2 regions of the Pseudomonas oryzihabitans genome follow, and region 1 is predicted to be linked to the other one. Evidence: predicted binding sites of a transcription regulator. Region 1 holds the regulator's gene; the other holds the start of a gene.
What was found. Region 1 encodes LexA, which represses DNA repair genes until DNA is damaged. Its sites were predicted from a motif close to CTGTNTNNNNANACAG; they were not measured.
Positions count from the first base shown of each region.

Region 1 (8,018 bases):
TCATCCGACCGGGGCGCCCCCAGGGCTGCCCCGGTTTTCTTTTTTCGAGGTGGAACATGGCATTGCAGACGGGACTCTACCGGCACTACAAGGGTCAGCAATATCGAGTACTGGGCGTGGCCCGGCATTCGGAGACCGAGGAAGAGCTGGTCATCTATCAGGCGCTGTACGGCGAATACGGTCTCTGGGCGCGGCCCTTGAGCATGTTTCGCGAGAGCGTCCAGGTGGATGGCGAGCAGGTGCCGCGCTTCGCGCTGATCAGCGTCGAAGCCGATCCCCTGGGTCTGGATACCACGCCCCAGCCTTGACCTTGCCGACATCGCCACTATATATAGCGGTGCCGCGTTGGCCGACCGCCCCCGGCGCACCAGACTGAAGTCGTTCTGGTCCTCCATCCGCCGTCCCGGCGCTCGCCTTTCGCTCGCTCACCGCTTTCAAGCAGGAATCTGACTCTCCCATGGGTAAATCGCTGGTCATCGTGGAATCCCCGGCCAAGGCCAAGACCATCAACAAGTATCTGGGTAACCAGTACGTGGTGAAGTCGAGCATCGGCCATATCCGCGACCTTCCCACCAGCGGCGCCGGCACCGCCAAGGAGCCCGCCGCCAAGACGCGCAAGACCGCCGCCGAGGCGCCCGCGCTGTCACCCAAGGAAAAGGCCCGGCGCCAGCTCTTCACCCGCATGGGCGTCGACCCCGAACACGGCTGGAAGGCGCACTACGAGATCCTGCCTGGCAAGGAAAAGGTGATCGAGGAACTGCGCCGTCTGGCCAAGGACGCCGACACCGTCTATCTCGCAACCGACTTGGATCGCGAAGGGGAGGCCATCGCCTGGCACCTGCGGGAAGCCATCGGTGGCGACGACTCGCGCTACAAGCGCGTGGTCTTCAACGAGATCACCAAGAAGGCCATCCAGGAGGCCTTCTCCCAGCCCGGCGAGCTGGATATCAACCGCGTCAACGCCCAGCAGGCCCGTCGCTTCCTGGACCGCGTGGTCGGTTACATGGTCTCGCCGCTGCTGTGGTCGAAGATCGCCCGTGGCCTGTCCGCTGGTCGGGTGCAATCCGTTGCGGTCAAGCTGGTCGTGGAGCGCGAACGTGAGATCCGCGCCTTCGTCCCCGAGGAATACTGGGAAATCCACGCCGACCTCGCCACCCCGAAAAAGGATCAGGTGCGCTTCGAGGTGGTGCGCGAGAAGGGTGAAGCCTTCAAGCCGTTGAACGAGGCCCAGGCCAAGGCCGCGCTGGCCAAGCTGGAGAAGGCCGGCTATCGCATCGCCAAGCGTGAAGACAAGCCGACCAGCAGCAGGCCCTCCGCCCCCTTCATCACCTCCACCCTGCAGCAGGCGGCGAGCAATCGCCTGGGCTTCGGGGTGAAGAAGACCATGATGATGGCCCAGCGTCTCTATGAGGCTGGCTACATCACCTATATGCGTACCGACTCGACCAACCTGTCCGGTGATGCCATCGCCATGGCTCGCGGCTATATCGAGAGCGAATTCGGCAAGCAGTACCTGCCGGAAAAGGCCAACGTCTACGGCAGCCGCGAAGGCGCCCAGGAAGCACACGAGGCCATCCGCCCGTCCGACGTCAACGTCAAGCCCAACAGCCTGTCGGGCATGGAGCGGGACGCCGAGCGCCTGTACGAGCTGATCTGGCGCCAGTTCCTGGCCTGCCAGATGCCCCCGGCCGAGTACCTGTCCACCACGGTGACCGCCGCGGCGGGAGACTTCGAGCTGCGTGCCCGTGGCCGCATCCTCAAGTTCGACGGCTACACCCGTGTCCTGCCCCAGCAGGGCAAGCCGGGCGACGACGACGTCCTGCCCGAGATGAAGCAGGGCGAAGACCTCGGCCTGGTCAAGCTCGATCCCAGCCAGCACTTCACCAAGCCGCCGGCCCGCTTCTCCGAAGCCAGTCTGGTCAAGGAGCTGGAGAAGCGCGGTATCGGCCGGCCGTCGACCTATGCCGCCATCATTTCCACCATCCAGGATCGCGGCTACGTAACGGTGCACAATCGCCGGTTCTATGCCGAGAAGATGGGCGACATCGTCACCGACCGGTTGAACGAAAGCTTCGCTAACCTGATGGACTTCAGCTTCACCGCCAACATGGAAGGCAATCTGGACAACGTCGCCCAGGGCGAACGGGACTGGAAGAATCTGCTCGACGAATTCTATGGGGATTTCAAGCAGAAGCTGGAATACGCCGAAGCAGGCGAGAAGGGCATGCGAGCCAATCAGCCGACCCTGACGGACATTCCCTGCCAGCTCTGCGGCCGGCCGATGATGATCCGTACCGCCTCCACCGGCGTCTTCCTGGGCTGCTCCGGCTACGCCCTGCCGCCCAAGGAACGCTGCAAGGCCACCATCAACCTGGTGCCGGGCGACGAGATCGCCGACGACGACGAGGGCGAGTCCGAATCCCTGGTTCTGCGCGGCAAGCATCGCTGCCCCATCTGCAGCACCGCGATGGACGCCTATCTGATCGACGAGCATCGCAAGCTGCACGTCTGCGGCAACAATCCGGACTGCCCGGGCTACGAAATCGAAGAAGGCAGCTATCGCATCAAGGGCTACGAAGGTCCATCGCTCGAGTGCGACAAGTGCGGCAGCGAGATGCAGCTCAAGACGGGCCGCTTCGGCAAGTTCTTCGGCTGTACCAATCCAGCCTGCAAGAACACCCGCAAATTGCTCAAGAACGGCGAGCCCGCACCGCCGAAGATGGATGCCGTGCCCATGCCGGAGCTGCGTTGCGAAAAGGTCGACGACACCTATGTGTTGCGTGACGGCGCTTCGGGCCTGTTCCTGGCTGCCAGCGGCTTTCCGAAGAATCGCGAAACCCGTGCGCCGTTGGTCAGCGAACTGCTGCCCCATCGCGACGAGATCGATCCCAAGTACCATTATCTGCTGAGTGCTCCGGTGAAGGATTCCGAAGGTCGCCCGGCGGTGATTCGCTTCAGCCGCAAGACCAAGGAGCAGTACGTGCAGACCGAGGTCGAGGGCAAGCCCACCGGCTGGAAGGCCTTCTACGACGGCAAGAAGTGGCAGGTGGAAGAAAAGCGCTAGAGCCCTGGGTTCTGGCAGGAGACAGGCGGCCGGCGTGAGTCGGCTCCAGGAGAAGGGCATGGCCAACGAGCGTTACACCCGCACCAACCAGAAGCTCTATTTTGCCGGTCTGGCCCTGGAAAGCTGGCGCTCGGCTCAGGCGGCGCCTTCAGCGCAAAGCCAGGGCCGCATCATGGCCGAACGCGAGGCCTGTCTGTTCCACCTGCATGGCGCCCTGCTGGGCCTCTGTCAGGAGGTGGCGGGCTTCTATCGCCACCCGACCATGGAGGCCACGTCGCTCGCCGTTCTGCTATCACCCGAAGCCCTGAACGAGGCGCCTAGTCCGGAGATGGGCGAGCTGGTCGAGTTGGCTGGCAATTCGGAGACCTGGCTGGCACGGCTGATCGCCGAATACCAGCGATTGCTGCAACCGCCCCAGGCGCCACGACGGACCAAGCAGGACCCGACGCTGGCCCTGATCGAGGCGGTCAGTCTGGAACCGGCTGAGCCGGAACTGGGTCTTGAAGAAGTGGAAGCCTGGCGCGAAAGCCTCAAGCAGACGGCGCTCAGATTCCGCGGTGCCATGACCGAGTGGTAGGCCCGTTCCACCAGCAACTCATCCAAGGCTGCCAGGATGCTGGCCTTGCAGACCGTCGAAAAAGGCTCAGGCAAGTCAGCCTCTCAGACCCCACGCTGTTACACTATCCGCTTAGCTGTGGAGATACTGAATGACTACTGCCTACCTGGAAATCGTTGAACTCTCCGATGGTCGCATCGTGTTGCGCCGTGCGGACGACGAGGAAGCCCTCGTTACCCTGGAGTTTTCCAGCGATGCCAAGGATTTCCTGCATGGACAGCAGATAGAGGTGGCCAAGGCCATGTTCAACCTGGGTGTGCAGATGGCCGGTCGACTGGCCGAAGGCGATAGCCTCCAGCGCGATGATCAACCGCGCGTCCTGCACTGATTCTTTTCTCGATCCGGCATTCCGCCCTGGAATGCCGCCGCTACATCCCGTCCCGCCGCCTGTTCCCTACGCGAATCTGACGTTCAGACTCTGGCTGTGGCCTTGTGCCGCGGCGCGCGCCAATTGCTGCTTGCCCGCATCGCTCAGGTCGTGCAGCCAGCTGATCACCGTGTGGCTCTGCCCCTTGCGGAGCACTTCGCAGGCCAGTTGCAGCGTCTTGGCAGCACTCGGCGTCTGCAGCAGAAGCACCCGTTCCGGATTCAGATGAGTGCTGCGCAACCAGGCATTGCTGAGCAGCGATGGCGGGGTGACCAGGGTCAGCCAGCGGGCATCGTCCTTGTCGCTCAGTTGGCGCAGGATGGGGGCCAGCAGTTGCAGGCACTGTTCCTGGCTGCCATGCAGGGACATCTCACTGAAGGTATCCGGCAGCGGAGCGGCTGGCAGCTCCCGTGCCGGCTTGCCGGACTTGGGCAGAAAGGCGGTGAGTTCCTGCAGCAGGAACTCAGGTGCCAGGTCCAGCTCTTGAACGGACGAGCGCGGTGCATCGAACATCAGGGGAAATTGCATGGCGACCTCCTGGAGGCGACTCGATCAAATCCACTTGAGGTCATGTACCACGGATACATGACGTCACTGTGCTCAGCCTGGTCTTGAGCGCTTTCCGGAGCGCGAACAGATACCCCCGATCAAGACTTCGGCGTAAGGCAAAAGGCGGTGACAAGAGGCTGGCCCGCAGGCCAGCCCTAGAAGTTAGCGGCGGATGACGCCAACGCTTAACCCTTCGATGGCGAATTCCTGGCTGGAAAGATCGACTTCGATAGGGGCGAACTCGGGATTTTCCGCCAGCAGGGTGACCTGGTTGCCCGAGCGCTTGAATCTCTTCACGGTGACTTCATCGCCCACCCGAGCCACGACGATCTGACCGTTGTGCACCTCACGGGTCACATGGACCGCGAGGAGGTCGCCATCGAGGATGCCGACGTCTCTCATGCTCATGCCCTTGACCTTCAGCAGGTAGTCGGCACGCGGCTGGAAGAAGGCCGGATTGATGGCACAGTTTTCTTCGACGTTCTGCTCGGCCAGAATGGGCGCGCCGGCAGCCACCCGACCGATGACCGGCAGGCTTTCATCGGCTTTGCGCGTCGTATCCAGACCCGGAATGCGGATGCCCCGGGAGGCGCCCGGCGTCATCTCGATGGCGCCCTTACGGGCCAGGGCCTTGAGATGCTCCTCAGCCGCATTCGGCGATTTGAAACCAAGCTCCTGCGCGATCTCCGCGCGGGTAGGCGGAAAGCCATTGGCTTCGAGGCAACGCTTGATGAAGGCCAGAATCTCGGCTTGTCGCGGTGTCAGTTTCAGCATGATGCACGTCGCGTCGTCTAATGATGCTGTGATTATATACAGTAACTCCAGGTGCTAGGCAAGGCCGCTGCACCTGGCTTCAGACGACAGGCCGGATTCACGGCAAATAGCGTTCAAATGACGGAATGACGTGCCTTCCAAGGCTTCGCATGGCTGTTCGCAGACCAGCCCGCGATTGACTTCGGTAGCGTTTGAAACATATGTTTCAAACGGAAATTCATCTATCGAGGAAGGTCATGGCGCAGTCGGATACCGTTGAACGCATTCTGGATGCCGCCGAACAGTTGTTCGCCGAGCGCGGCTTCGCCGAAACCTCGTTGCGACTCATCACCACGCGAGCCGGGGTCAACCTGGCAGCCGTCAACTATCACTTCGGCTCCAAGAAGGCCCTGATCCAGGCGGTGTTCTCGCGCTTTCTCGATCCCTTCTGCTTCAACCTGGAGCGGGATCTGGATCAGTGGCAGCCAAAGAACGGGGAGGAGGTGAGCCTGGAGGCGTTGCTCAATCTGCTGGTGGATCATTCCCTGGCCATCAAACCGCGGCACGGCAACGACCTCTCGGTGTTCATGCGCCTGCTGGGCCTGGCGTTCAGTCAGAGCCAGGGCCATTTGCGCAAATACCTCGAGCAGACCTATGGCCGGGCCTTCCGCCGCTTCCTGCTGCTGGTGAATAGAGCCGTGCCCGAGATTCCGCCGCTGGAGCTGTTCTGGCGTGCCCACTTCATGCTGGGCGCGGCGGTGTTCAGCATGTCCGGCATCAAGGCGCTGCGGGCAATTGGTGAAAACGACTTCGGCGTCGATACCCACACCGACCAGGTGCTGCGGCTGATGGTGCCCTTCCTGGCCACCGGCATGCGCGCACCCACGGCGATGCAGGAGCCCGAACTGGCCCAGGCGCAGTATCGGCCGCGACGTCCAGTCGCGGCGGAGACGGCCGAGACCTACTAGGCTGCGGCGCCAAGGGCGCCTGGGGTAAGCTTGCGTCCCTTTCACGGCGCCATGCGCCGGAGCATTCGGACGAGGTACCCATGCAAGGCTCCCTGATGGTCGATATCGCTGGCACCTGGCTTACCGCCGAGGATCGCCAGTTGCTGCGCCAACCGGAGGTGGGCGGACTGATTCTGTTCGCCCGCAACATCGAAACGCCCGGCCAGGTACGGGAGCTGTGCCGCGCCATTCGCGCGGTGCGGCCCGAGCTGCTGTTGGCCGTGGACCAGGAAGGTGGCCGTGTGCAGCGCCTGCGCCGCGACGTGGTGCGCTTGCCGGCCATGGGGCAGTTGAGCGGCCGAGCGGACAGCGTCGAACTGAGTCGGCTCTGTGGCTGGCTGATGGCGACCGAGGTCCTGGCAGTGGGCCTGGACTTCAGCTTCGCTCCGGTGCTGGATGTCGACTACCAACGCAGCCAGGTCATAGGCGCGCGGTCCTTTGGTAACGCGGAACAGGTGATCGAACTGGGCGGCGCCTTCATCGCCGGCATGGGTGAGGCCGGCATGGCCGCCACCGGCAAGCATTTTCCCGGACACGGCTGGGCGGAAGCCGATTCCCACGTCGCCATCCCCACCGACGAGCGTGATCTGGACACCCTGCAGCGCACCGACCTGCGGCCGTTCCGGGCCCTGCTGCCGAGGTTGGGCGGCGTCATGCCCGCCCACGTCATCTATCCTGCGGTCGATGCCCAGCCGGCCGGTTTTTCCCGGCGCTGGCTGCAGGACATCCTGCGCGGTGAGCTGGGCTACCAGGGCGTCATCTTCAGCGACGACCTGTCGATGGCCGGCGCCCACGTCGCTGGCGATGCCGGACAGCGCGTCGCGGCAGCCCTGGAAGCCGGTTGCGACATGGGGCTGGTCTGCAACGATCGCGCCGCGGCCGAACTGGCCCTGAGCCGCGTGCAGCAGCTGGGCGTCTCGCCCTCGCCACGCCTGGCCAGCATGAGAGCCCGTCGCCACGTGGATCTCGATTATCGGCAGCAGCCGCAGTGGAGCCACGTGCTGCGGCGGTTGCGCCAGGCTGAACTCATCTAGAGGACGTATCCATGACCACCTACGCCATCATCGGAGGCACCGGCCTCACCGCGCTCGCCGGCCTGGAGCTGGACGAGGCCCAGACGTTCGACACCCCCTGGGGCGAGCCCTCGGCACCCGTGCAGCGCGGCCGCTTTGCCGGGCGACCGGTGCTGTTCCTGGCCCGCCATGGCCATCCCCATCGTATCCCGCCGCATCAGGTCAACTACCGCGCCAACCTCTGGGCGCTCAAGGAGGCCGGTGCCGAGGCCATCCTTGCGGTGAATGCCGTGGGCGGCATTCACGCCGCCATGGGCAGCGGCCATCTGTGCGTGCCCCATCAGCTGGTGGACTACACCTGGGGGCGTGGCCATACCTTCTTCGAAGGCACGGACCTCGACCATGTCACCCACATCGACTTCAGCTTTCCCTACGACGAGCCCTTGCGTCAGCGTCTGCTGGGTGCACTGCGCAAGCTGCAACTGCCGCATAGCGACCACGGCGTCTATGCCGCGACCCAGGGGCCACGCCTGGAAACGGCAGGAGAGATCGTCCGGCTGGAACGCGACGGCTGCGACATCGTCGGCATGACCGGCATGCCGGAAGCGGCCCTGGCCCGCGAACTGGGCTTGCCCTATGCCTGCTTGGC
Region 1 covers NZ_CP013987.1:3,630,975-3,638,992, reverse strand. The annotation lists gene APT59_RS16600 (DUF1653 domain-containing protein) at 57-308, shown strand; gene topA (type I DNA topoisomerase) at 458-3,064, shown strand; gene APT59_RS16590 (DUF6586 family protein) at 3,123-3,641, shown strand; gene APT59_RS16585 (hypothetical protein) at 3,772-4,008, shown strand; gene sulA (SOS-induced cell division inhibitor SulA) at 4,075-4,575, opposite strand; gene lexA (transcriptional repressor LexA) at 4,759-5,370, opposite strand; gene APT59_RS16570 (TetR/AcrR family transcriptional regulator) at 5,607-6,317, shown strand; gene nagZ (beta-N-acetylhexosaminidase) at 6,398-7,390, shown strand; gene APT59_RS16560 (S-methyl-5'-thioinosine phosphorylase) at 7,402-8,018, shown strand, end outside.

Region 2 (8,018 bases), 1.9 Mb from region 1:
CGTGTCTTTCTATTGGGGCGAATGCCAGTCGGCAGGCGGCCTGGTACCCGACTACCTGACCGTCGCGGTCAGCCCCCATCTGGCGGCCATGCAGGGCACCGAGCAGAAGCCGGTACGCTGCGTGGCGCTGCTGGGCGAGGTGGGCTGCGGTACCCGCTGTACCGTCTACGAGAACCGCTCTAGCACCTGCCGCGAGTTCACCGCCGCCTGGGAGAACGGCGAAGCCAATCCCCACTGCGATGCCGCCCGCGCCGCCTATGGTCTACCACCTCTTACGCCACCGCTGCAGCCCCAGCTTTCTCCTGACCGGGTAGCCTAGGCGCTGTACCAAAACCAGCAGCGCTGGGTGATGCTTCGCTGCAAAACCCCTGGGCACCAGCGCGGTAAGGGTGGCGCCGTCGCCGTGCTCATTCACTACGCGTGAACTACGCTTGCGTAGCGTTTTCACCTCGCCTCACCCTCGCTCGCGACTTTTCGTTCGGCGCCTGGAGGAAACCAAACGGCCATCGGCGCTGCCCAAAAAGGCGACGGCTGGGCTGTGAAGCGTGGAAAATGCAGTGCGGATCAGGTTTTCACGCCCCTGCCAGATCGAATACCCTATCGTTCTTTCGCCCGCTATGCGTATCCTGTAGCGCCGAACAACAAGGCTGCTTCAACCGGCCACGTAGAGGCTCACAAAGGCTCTACGCAAGGCAAAGCTGCCGCTATACTGCCTGGCCAATACTCACACATGGAGTTTTTACATGAATAAAGCTGAGCTGATCGACGCCATTGCCGCGTCTGCCGACCTGCCCAAGGCCACCGCTGCCAAAGCCCTGGACGCCTTCACCACTGCGGTGACCGACGCCCTGAAGCAAGGCGACAGCGTCAGCCTGGTCGGTTTCGGAACTTTCGCAGTAAAAGAGCGCGCTGCTCGCGAAGGCCGCAACCCGCAGACCGGTGCCACCATCAAGATCGCCGCTGCCAAGCTGCCCGGCTTCAAGCCCGGCAAAGGCCTGAAAGACGCCGTCAGCTAAGACTGCGTTGGTCGATTCTTGTCTTCCGGGCGCTCAAGAGCGCTTCGGAAGACAGTCCTCCGCTTCACCCTCTCCTGCTCTATCCTCTCCTCGCCCTAGTGAAAGTCCCGACTCGACACCATGAGTTCGTCGAGCAGTGGACTCAGGTCGGTCAAGCGACCAGCGATCAGGTGCTGTACCCCCGCGTCGCGCTCCAGATGCCCCTCGACCTGTAGCAGCCGAGCCTGCAACAGCGGTCGTCGCTGCTGCTCGCCCACCGCGCGCCAGACCACCACATTGAGCATGCCGTGCTCGTCTTCCAGGGTCACGAAGATAACCCCGCTGGCCGTGCCGGGTCGCTGCCGTCCGCGCACCAGGCCTGCTACCCGCACCAGGGCACCTGGCTCGATCTCGGCCAGTTGGCGAAAATCCCGGCAACGCCGCGCCTGGAGTTCGCCCCTGAGCAGGGACAGCGGATGCGGACCCAGGGTGGTACCCAGCATGCGATAGTCGGCGTGGACGTCTTCGGCGACACTGGGCGCGGGCAAGACCGGGCGCTCCTCGGCGGCGCTGCCGGTTGCCTCGAACAGCGGCAGCTGGCGCTCCACCCCGGCCATGGCCCAGCGCGCCTGATGGCGATCGCCGGCGAGCTCCGCCAGGGCGCCAGCCTCGGCCAGTTGCCCGCGCGCCCGGGCATCCAGCTCTGCCCGCCGGCAGAGATCCTCGACATCGCGGAAAGGCTGCGTGCCTCGCGCGGCCACCAGACGCCGGCCGACCGCTTCCGCCAGCCCCTGCACCAGTCGCAAGCCCAGACGGATCGCCGGCTGATGGCCCGCGCCCGCCTCCAGCCGGCAGTCCCAGTCGCTGGCCTGCACGGTCACGGCACGCACCTCGATGCCGTGGCGCCGGGCGTCCTGAAGGACCTGGTCGGGGCTGTAGAACCCCATGGGCCAGCTGTTGACCAGGGCACAGGCGAAGGCGGCCGGCTCGTGGCACTTGAGCCAGGAGCTGGCATAGGTCAGCAGGGCGAAGCTGGCGGCATGGGATTCGGGAAAACCGTAGCTGCCAAAGCCCTTGATCTGCTCGAAGAGGCGCGCGGCGAATGCCGGGCTATAGCCGCGCTCGACCATGCGCCTGTGCAGCCGCTCGCGGTGGGGTTCGAGGCCACCATGGCGCTTCCAGGCGGCCATGGAACGCCGCAGCTGATCGGCCTCGCCTGGGGTATATTCGGCGGCGACCATGGCGATCTGCATCACCTGCTCCTGGAACAGCGGCACCCCCAGGGTACGTTCCAGAGCCGGGCGTAGCTCGTCATGGGGATAGTCCGCCTCTTCCTCCCCATTCCGGCGGCGCAGGTAGGGATGCACCATGTCGCCCTGGATGGGGCCGGGCCGCACAATGGCCACCTCGATCACCAGGTCGTAGAGGGTCTGAGGCCTGAGGCGCGGCAGCATGGCCATCTGGGCACGGGATTCGATCTGGAACACCCCCACCGTATCGGCACGGGAGATCATGGCGTAGGTAGGCCCATCCTCCTGGGGCAGGCTGGCCAGGGTCCAGCGCTGGTCGCGCCAGTCGGCGACCAGGTCAAAGCAGCGGCGCAGGGCGCTGAGCATGCCCAGGGCGAGGATGTCGACCTTGAGCAGGCCCACGGCATCGAGGTCGTCCTTGTCCCACTGGATCAGGGTGCGCTCGGGCATGGCGGCATTCTCGACCGGCACCAGCGTCGCCAGGGGAGCCTCGGAGATGACGAAGCCGCCGGGATGCTGGGAGAGATGCCGGGGAAACCCGATCAGTTGACCAGCGAGAATGAGCACTCGCTGCAGCAGCGGGCTGTCCGGGTCGAAACCCGCTTCGCGCAGGCGCTGCGGGCCCGGGATCTCGTCGGTCCAGCGCCCGGCGCAGCCGGACAGGGCATCGAGCTGGTCACCCGGCAGGCCCAGGGCCTTGCCGACATCGCGCAGGGCGCCGGCGGCGTGATAGGTACTGACCACTGCGGTGAGCGCGGCTCGCTCGCGACCATAGCGGCGAAAGACGTACTGGATGACCTCTTCGCGTCGCTCGTGCTCGAAGTCGACGTCGATGTCGGGCGGCTCGTCGCGCTCGCGGGAGATGAAGCGCTCGAACAGCAGATGGCCGGTGAGCGGATTCAGCTCGGTGATCCCCAGCACGTAGCAGACCACCGAGTTGGCCGCCGAACCACGGCCCTGGCAAAGGATGTGCTGGCGGCGGGCGTAGTCGACGATGTCGTGCACGGTAAGAAAGTAGTTCTCGTAGCCCTTCTCGGCGATCAGCGCCAGCTCCACCGCTACCTGCTGGGTGACCCTGTCTGGCGATCCTTCCGGCCAGCGCCAGGCCAGGCCGCGACGGGTCAGTTCGGCGAGCCAGGAATGGGCCGTTTCGCCAGCGGGTACCACCTCGTGGGGATAGTGGTAGCGCAACTCATTCAGGTCGAAGCGGCAGCGGGTGGCGATCTTCAAGGTTTCGCCGCGCAGGGCTTCAGGATAGAGCCCCTCCAACACCGCCAGCGGCCGCAGATGGCGCTCGCCATTGGGGTGCAACCGGTAACCGGCCTGGGCCACCGGCAGATGATGGCGGATGGCGGTGAGCACATCCTGCAGAGCGCGTCGCCCCCGGGTGTGCATGTGCACGTCACCGCAGGCCACCCCAGGCAGATCCAGCTGCGTACCCAGCGCCTGCAGCTGGGCGAGCCGGGCGGCATCGTCGGCCTGGCGCAGCAACTCGACGCCTATCCACAGCCGCTTGGCGAAGACCTGCTTGAGCCAGGCGCCCTCCTCGACCAGGGGCTCGCTGCCCGGCAACCAGATGGCCAGCAGGCCGGGCAAGGATTGCTGCAGATCCGCGCGACCTAGCTGGTAGCGCCCCTTGGGGGCACGGCGGCGCGCCCGGGTGATCAGGGCGCAGAGACTTGCATAGCCCTGGAGATCCTCCACCAGCAGGACCAGGCGCAGGCCGTCGTCCAGGGTCATCTCGCTGCCGACGACGAGGGGCAGCCCGACCTGGCGCGCCGCCTGCCAGGCACGGACGATGCCGCTCAGGGTGCATTCGTCGGTGATGGCCAGCGCCCCGTAGCCCAGCGCCTTGGCCCGCTCGAACAATTCGAAAGCACTGGAGGCACCGCGCTGGAAACTGAAATTCGACAGGCAGTGCAACTCGGCATAGCCGCTCATGCGAACCAGCCCTGGATCCACCAGGGCGCCTCTTCGCCATAGCGGCGGAAGGCCCAGGCCTGGCGTCCGTCGGCCACCTCGATGCGGTAGTAGTCACGGCGCTGGTCGCCGTCGTCCCACCAGCCACTTTCGATGCGTTCGGGACCGGCCAGGACCCGTCTTGGCTGACCGTCGAGAGGGCGCGGTTCGTGCAGCAGCCAGCCCGGACGCAGGCCAGGCAAGGCGGTTTCCGGGCGCCGTTCGTGACGCCAGACCAGGGCCCGCTCGGGGCGGTGATCCGCCTGAATGCCAAGGCCGAGCACCGCCTCCTCGCCCAGCCGCGCGCGCAGGCGCTCGCGCAGTACCTCCCACCCCACGGCCTGGTCCGGTCGCTCGTCGAACAGCCCGTGGCGCTCGGGTACGAAAAGCGGCAACTCCTCGCTTTCCAGACGCAGCGCCAGGACCGGCGCCACCACCTGCAGTTGTTCGAGACGGCCACGGGCGAATTCGAACAGCAGGGCGGCATCCCGCTCGGGCGCCAGCAGGCCGATGGCGAGCATGCTGGCCGGGCCCTGGCGATGCTCCAGCCACAGGAGGAAACGCTGCACGCCGCGGTCGCGACTGGCCAGCCAGGCGGCCAGGTCGGCGGTGAGGCGGCGCAGCGGGAACAGCAGCGCCTGGTGGGACTCCACCTCGAAGTTGAGTTCCACCCGCGCCACGAAGCGATCGGGCGGCCGATAGAACTCCAGCGCCAGGCTGCGACTGCCGCACAGCAGATCCAGCTGCTGCAGGAGCTCGGGCGCGAAACGCCGGGCCAGGGCAGCCCTGGGCAAAGCCTTGAGCTGCTCCAGGCGGCGGATGCCCATGCGTACCAGTGCCTGGGCCTGCTGGGGGGCGAAACCGGCCCGCTCCACGGGCAGGCGGTCGAGCAGGTGCGGCAGATCTTCGGGGGACGCGACCAGACCATCGGCGACATTGGTCAGCATCCGCGCCGCCACCGGGTTGGGCGCCAGGGCCAGTCGATGACGAAAGCCCAGGGCCTCGAGTTCCTGCCGTAGGCGCCGCTCAAGACGCGGCCAGGGTCCCAGCAGCGGTAGGCTGGACTGCACCTCCAGCAACAGCGCCCGGGGATAGTGGCGGCTGACCTGGGAGCTGAAGCCATAACCCCAGGCCGCCAGCAACGCTTCGGCCGTCTCGATGAGCGCCGGATCGTGCTCCTGCTGCTCGAAGTCGCGGGTCAGTGCCTGGGCAGCGGCCAGGGTCAGGCCGGGACGCAGCCCCAGGGCTCGCGCAGCCGGATTGACGGCTTGCAGCAGGCGTCGGTGTGGCGGTCCGGCCAGCAGCACCAGCGGCTGCTCCGGCTGCGGATGGCGGCGCAGCACGGCATCCAGTGCCAGCTGCGGAAAGAGGATGCAGGCCCAGCGCATGGCCTGCTCAAGCGCCGCCGGCCAGGCTGAGAGAACCGGGCTGACCACCCCGGCATTTGCGGATGTGGACCCGTTCGAGAGGCGCCTTGAGTTCCAGGCGCAAGGCCGCTGGCGAGGGATTGTTCAGGGCGGCGGCCGGGCGCAGGGCAAAGGCCAGGGTACGACCGCTCTCGGCGGCGACCTGCAACCGGCGCAACTGGCGATCATCGGCCCGCTCGGGCCAGCAGAGCACCGCGCCGAAGCATCCCGAACGCAGGCACTGTTCGGCGGCCCAGAGCACCTCGGCGCCCTGGGCGCGGATCACCACCAAGGATTCCAGCACCACGCCGGCCGCCTGCCAGGCCAAGGGATAGGGCAACAGTGGCGGGCCGATCAGGGCGATGCGTTCGGCGGCCTGGCTCAGACGGGCCAGGGTCGGCCAGAGCAGGCGCAACTCACCGTGGCCAGGCCCGGCGAGCAGCAATTCGGTAAGGGCCGCTTCGGGCCACCCTGCCCCGGGCAGATGGGCATCGAGGGCCACGACGCCGGTGGGCTGCCGGCTACGCCGGGCCTCGGGACTGGTCTGCCCCTTCCAGAGCCGCCGCTCCTCGAACAGCCGGGCCAGGCTGGCGCCGCCGCTCATGCCGCCAGACCTGCAGGGGTGTTGTCCATGGCTATCGCCTCTATATGTATATTTATACAGTATTAGAGGCGATTCGCGTCGGGGTCAAGTCGAACCGCTGTCTTGGCTGACGAAGGCGACCGTCAGATCCAGATGACCACGCCGATCAGCGCCGCCAACAGCAGCCACTGTTCGAGGTAGTAGCGGAAGCGGTTGCGCTTTTTCAGCGCCTTGCCGCGCTGGCGGATGCGATAGAGATGCCGGAAGGCGCGGTTGAGGCCGCCGGTTCTGTCGCTGGCGTCATTGGGCGAGGCCGCGGAGGCCAGCAGGGTGCCGCTGACCCAACGGTTGAAGGCGCCGGCCCAGCGATAGCGCAGGGGCCGCTCGATGTCGCAGAACAGGATGATGCGATCCTGCTCGGTGGTGTTCTCGGCGTAGTGGATGAAGGTTTCGTCGAACACCACCGCCTGGCCATCGCGCCAGTGATAGCGCTGGCCGTCCACCTCGATGAAGCAGCGCGGATCGTTGGGCGTGTTCAAGCCCAGGTGATAGCGCAGGGAGCCACCGTAGGGATCCCGATGGCGCACCAGCCGCGAACCGGGCGGCAGCTCGGCGAACATGGCGGCCTTGACCGTGCCGATGCCCCGCAGCAGTTCGGTGGTCTGCGGGCACAGCTGCATGGCGGAAGGATGGCTGTCGCCGTACCACTTCAGATAGAAGCGCTTCCAGCCGCTCTTGAAGAAGGAGTTGAAGCCGGCATCGTTGTGCTCGGCGGCTTTCTTGATCTGGCCGGCGCGCAGCAGGTCCAGGGCCTCGTCGCGGATAAGCTGCCAGTTGTCCTGCAGCACCTGGAGTTCGGGAAAGCGCTCCACCGGGTGATAGGGCTGGTTGGGTACCCGCGACGTCAGGAACATGAAGGTGTTAAGCGGTGCCAGCACCGTCGAATGATCACTGAGCTGACGGAGGAAGCGATGGCGCACCCGACCGCGGAAGTGCACATACAAAACGCAGAGAAAAAAACCGCCGATAACGAACCACTTCACGCGTCGCTGTCCTGGAAAGAATGTTTCAGGATGTTATACGTTCACAGCAGACCAGGCCTAGCCTTTAAGGTCTGACGATTAGCCGCAGGCTTATTCTCGATACTGGGAGCCGTCGCGGTCATCTTGTATCCTGCAGGTGACACTTCGAGTGCCCGGAGGGCCTCATCATGCGTTCGCTGCTCTATGGCCTGCTGTTCGCCAGTGGCGTCGTGGCCGCTCAGGATGTCTACAAATGCGTGGACGCCCAGGGGCGGACGACCTATACCCAGGGCGCTTGCCCGACCAATAGTCAGATCACCACCATTCCGCTGCAGAATCTGCCCGACAGCAACGGCTTCACCCCTCCGCCCAAACCCGCCACGCCTCCGCCGGCCGTCGCGCCGCGCGAAGTCACCGTTGTACCGGCACCGGCCAGCAGCCATCAGCGCCCGGTCGATGACATCACCGTGGTTGGTGGCTCGTCCTCTTCCTCCAGCTTTCGGCAGGAAACCCAGGTACGCGGATCAGGCATCCTCTATCAGCCGGTACCGGTCTACATCGACCGCCGTCCGCGTGACGAAAGCTGGCATATGGTGCCCCATCCTCAGGCCCAGCAGCCCCAGCCGCCGGCGCCTCCGCCGCCGCCGAACCGGGGCATCCCGATCGATCGCTAGCGCTAGCGCTTGTGCAGGAAGTTGACGACGAACTTGCGCCCTTCGGTGCGGTTCTGGCCTGTTCGAATTGATTGTTGTCGGCGACTACATTTTCCCCGGTGATGTACGCGAACTGCAGAACCCATGGAG
Region 2 covers NZ_CP013987.1:1,730,280-1,738,297, reverse strand. The annotation lists gene APT59_RS07845 (YkgJ family cysteine cluster protein) at 1-319, shown strand, start outside; gene APT59_RS07840 (HU family DNA-binding protein) at 744-1,016, shown strand; gene APT59_RS07835 (error-prone DNA polymerase) at 1,112-4,186, opposite strand; gene APT59_RS07830 (Y-family DNA polymerase) at 4,183-5,592, opposite strand; gene imuA (translesion DNA synthesis-associated protein ImuA) at 5,600-6,214, opposite strand; gene lpxO (lipid A hydroxylase LpxO) at 6,337-7,236, opposite strand; gene APT59_RS07815 (DUF4124 domain-containing protein) at 7,404-7,889, shown strand.
Region 2: the regulator LexA is predicted to act here: its motif matches at 6,259-6,274, upstream of imuA (translesion DNA synthesis-associated protein ImuA).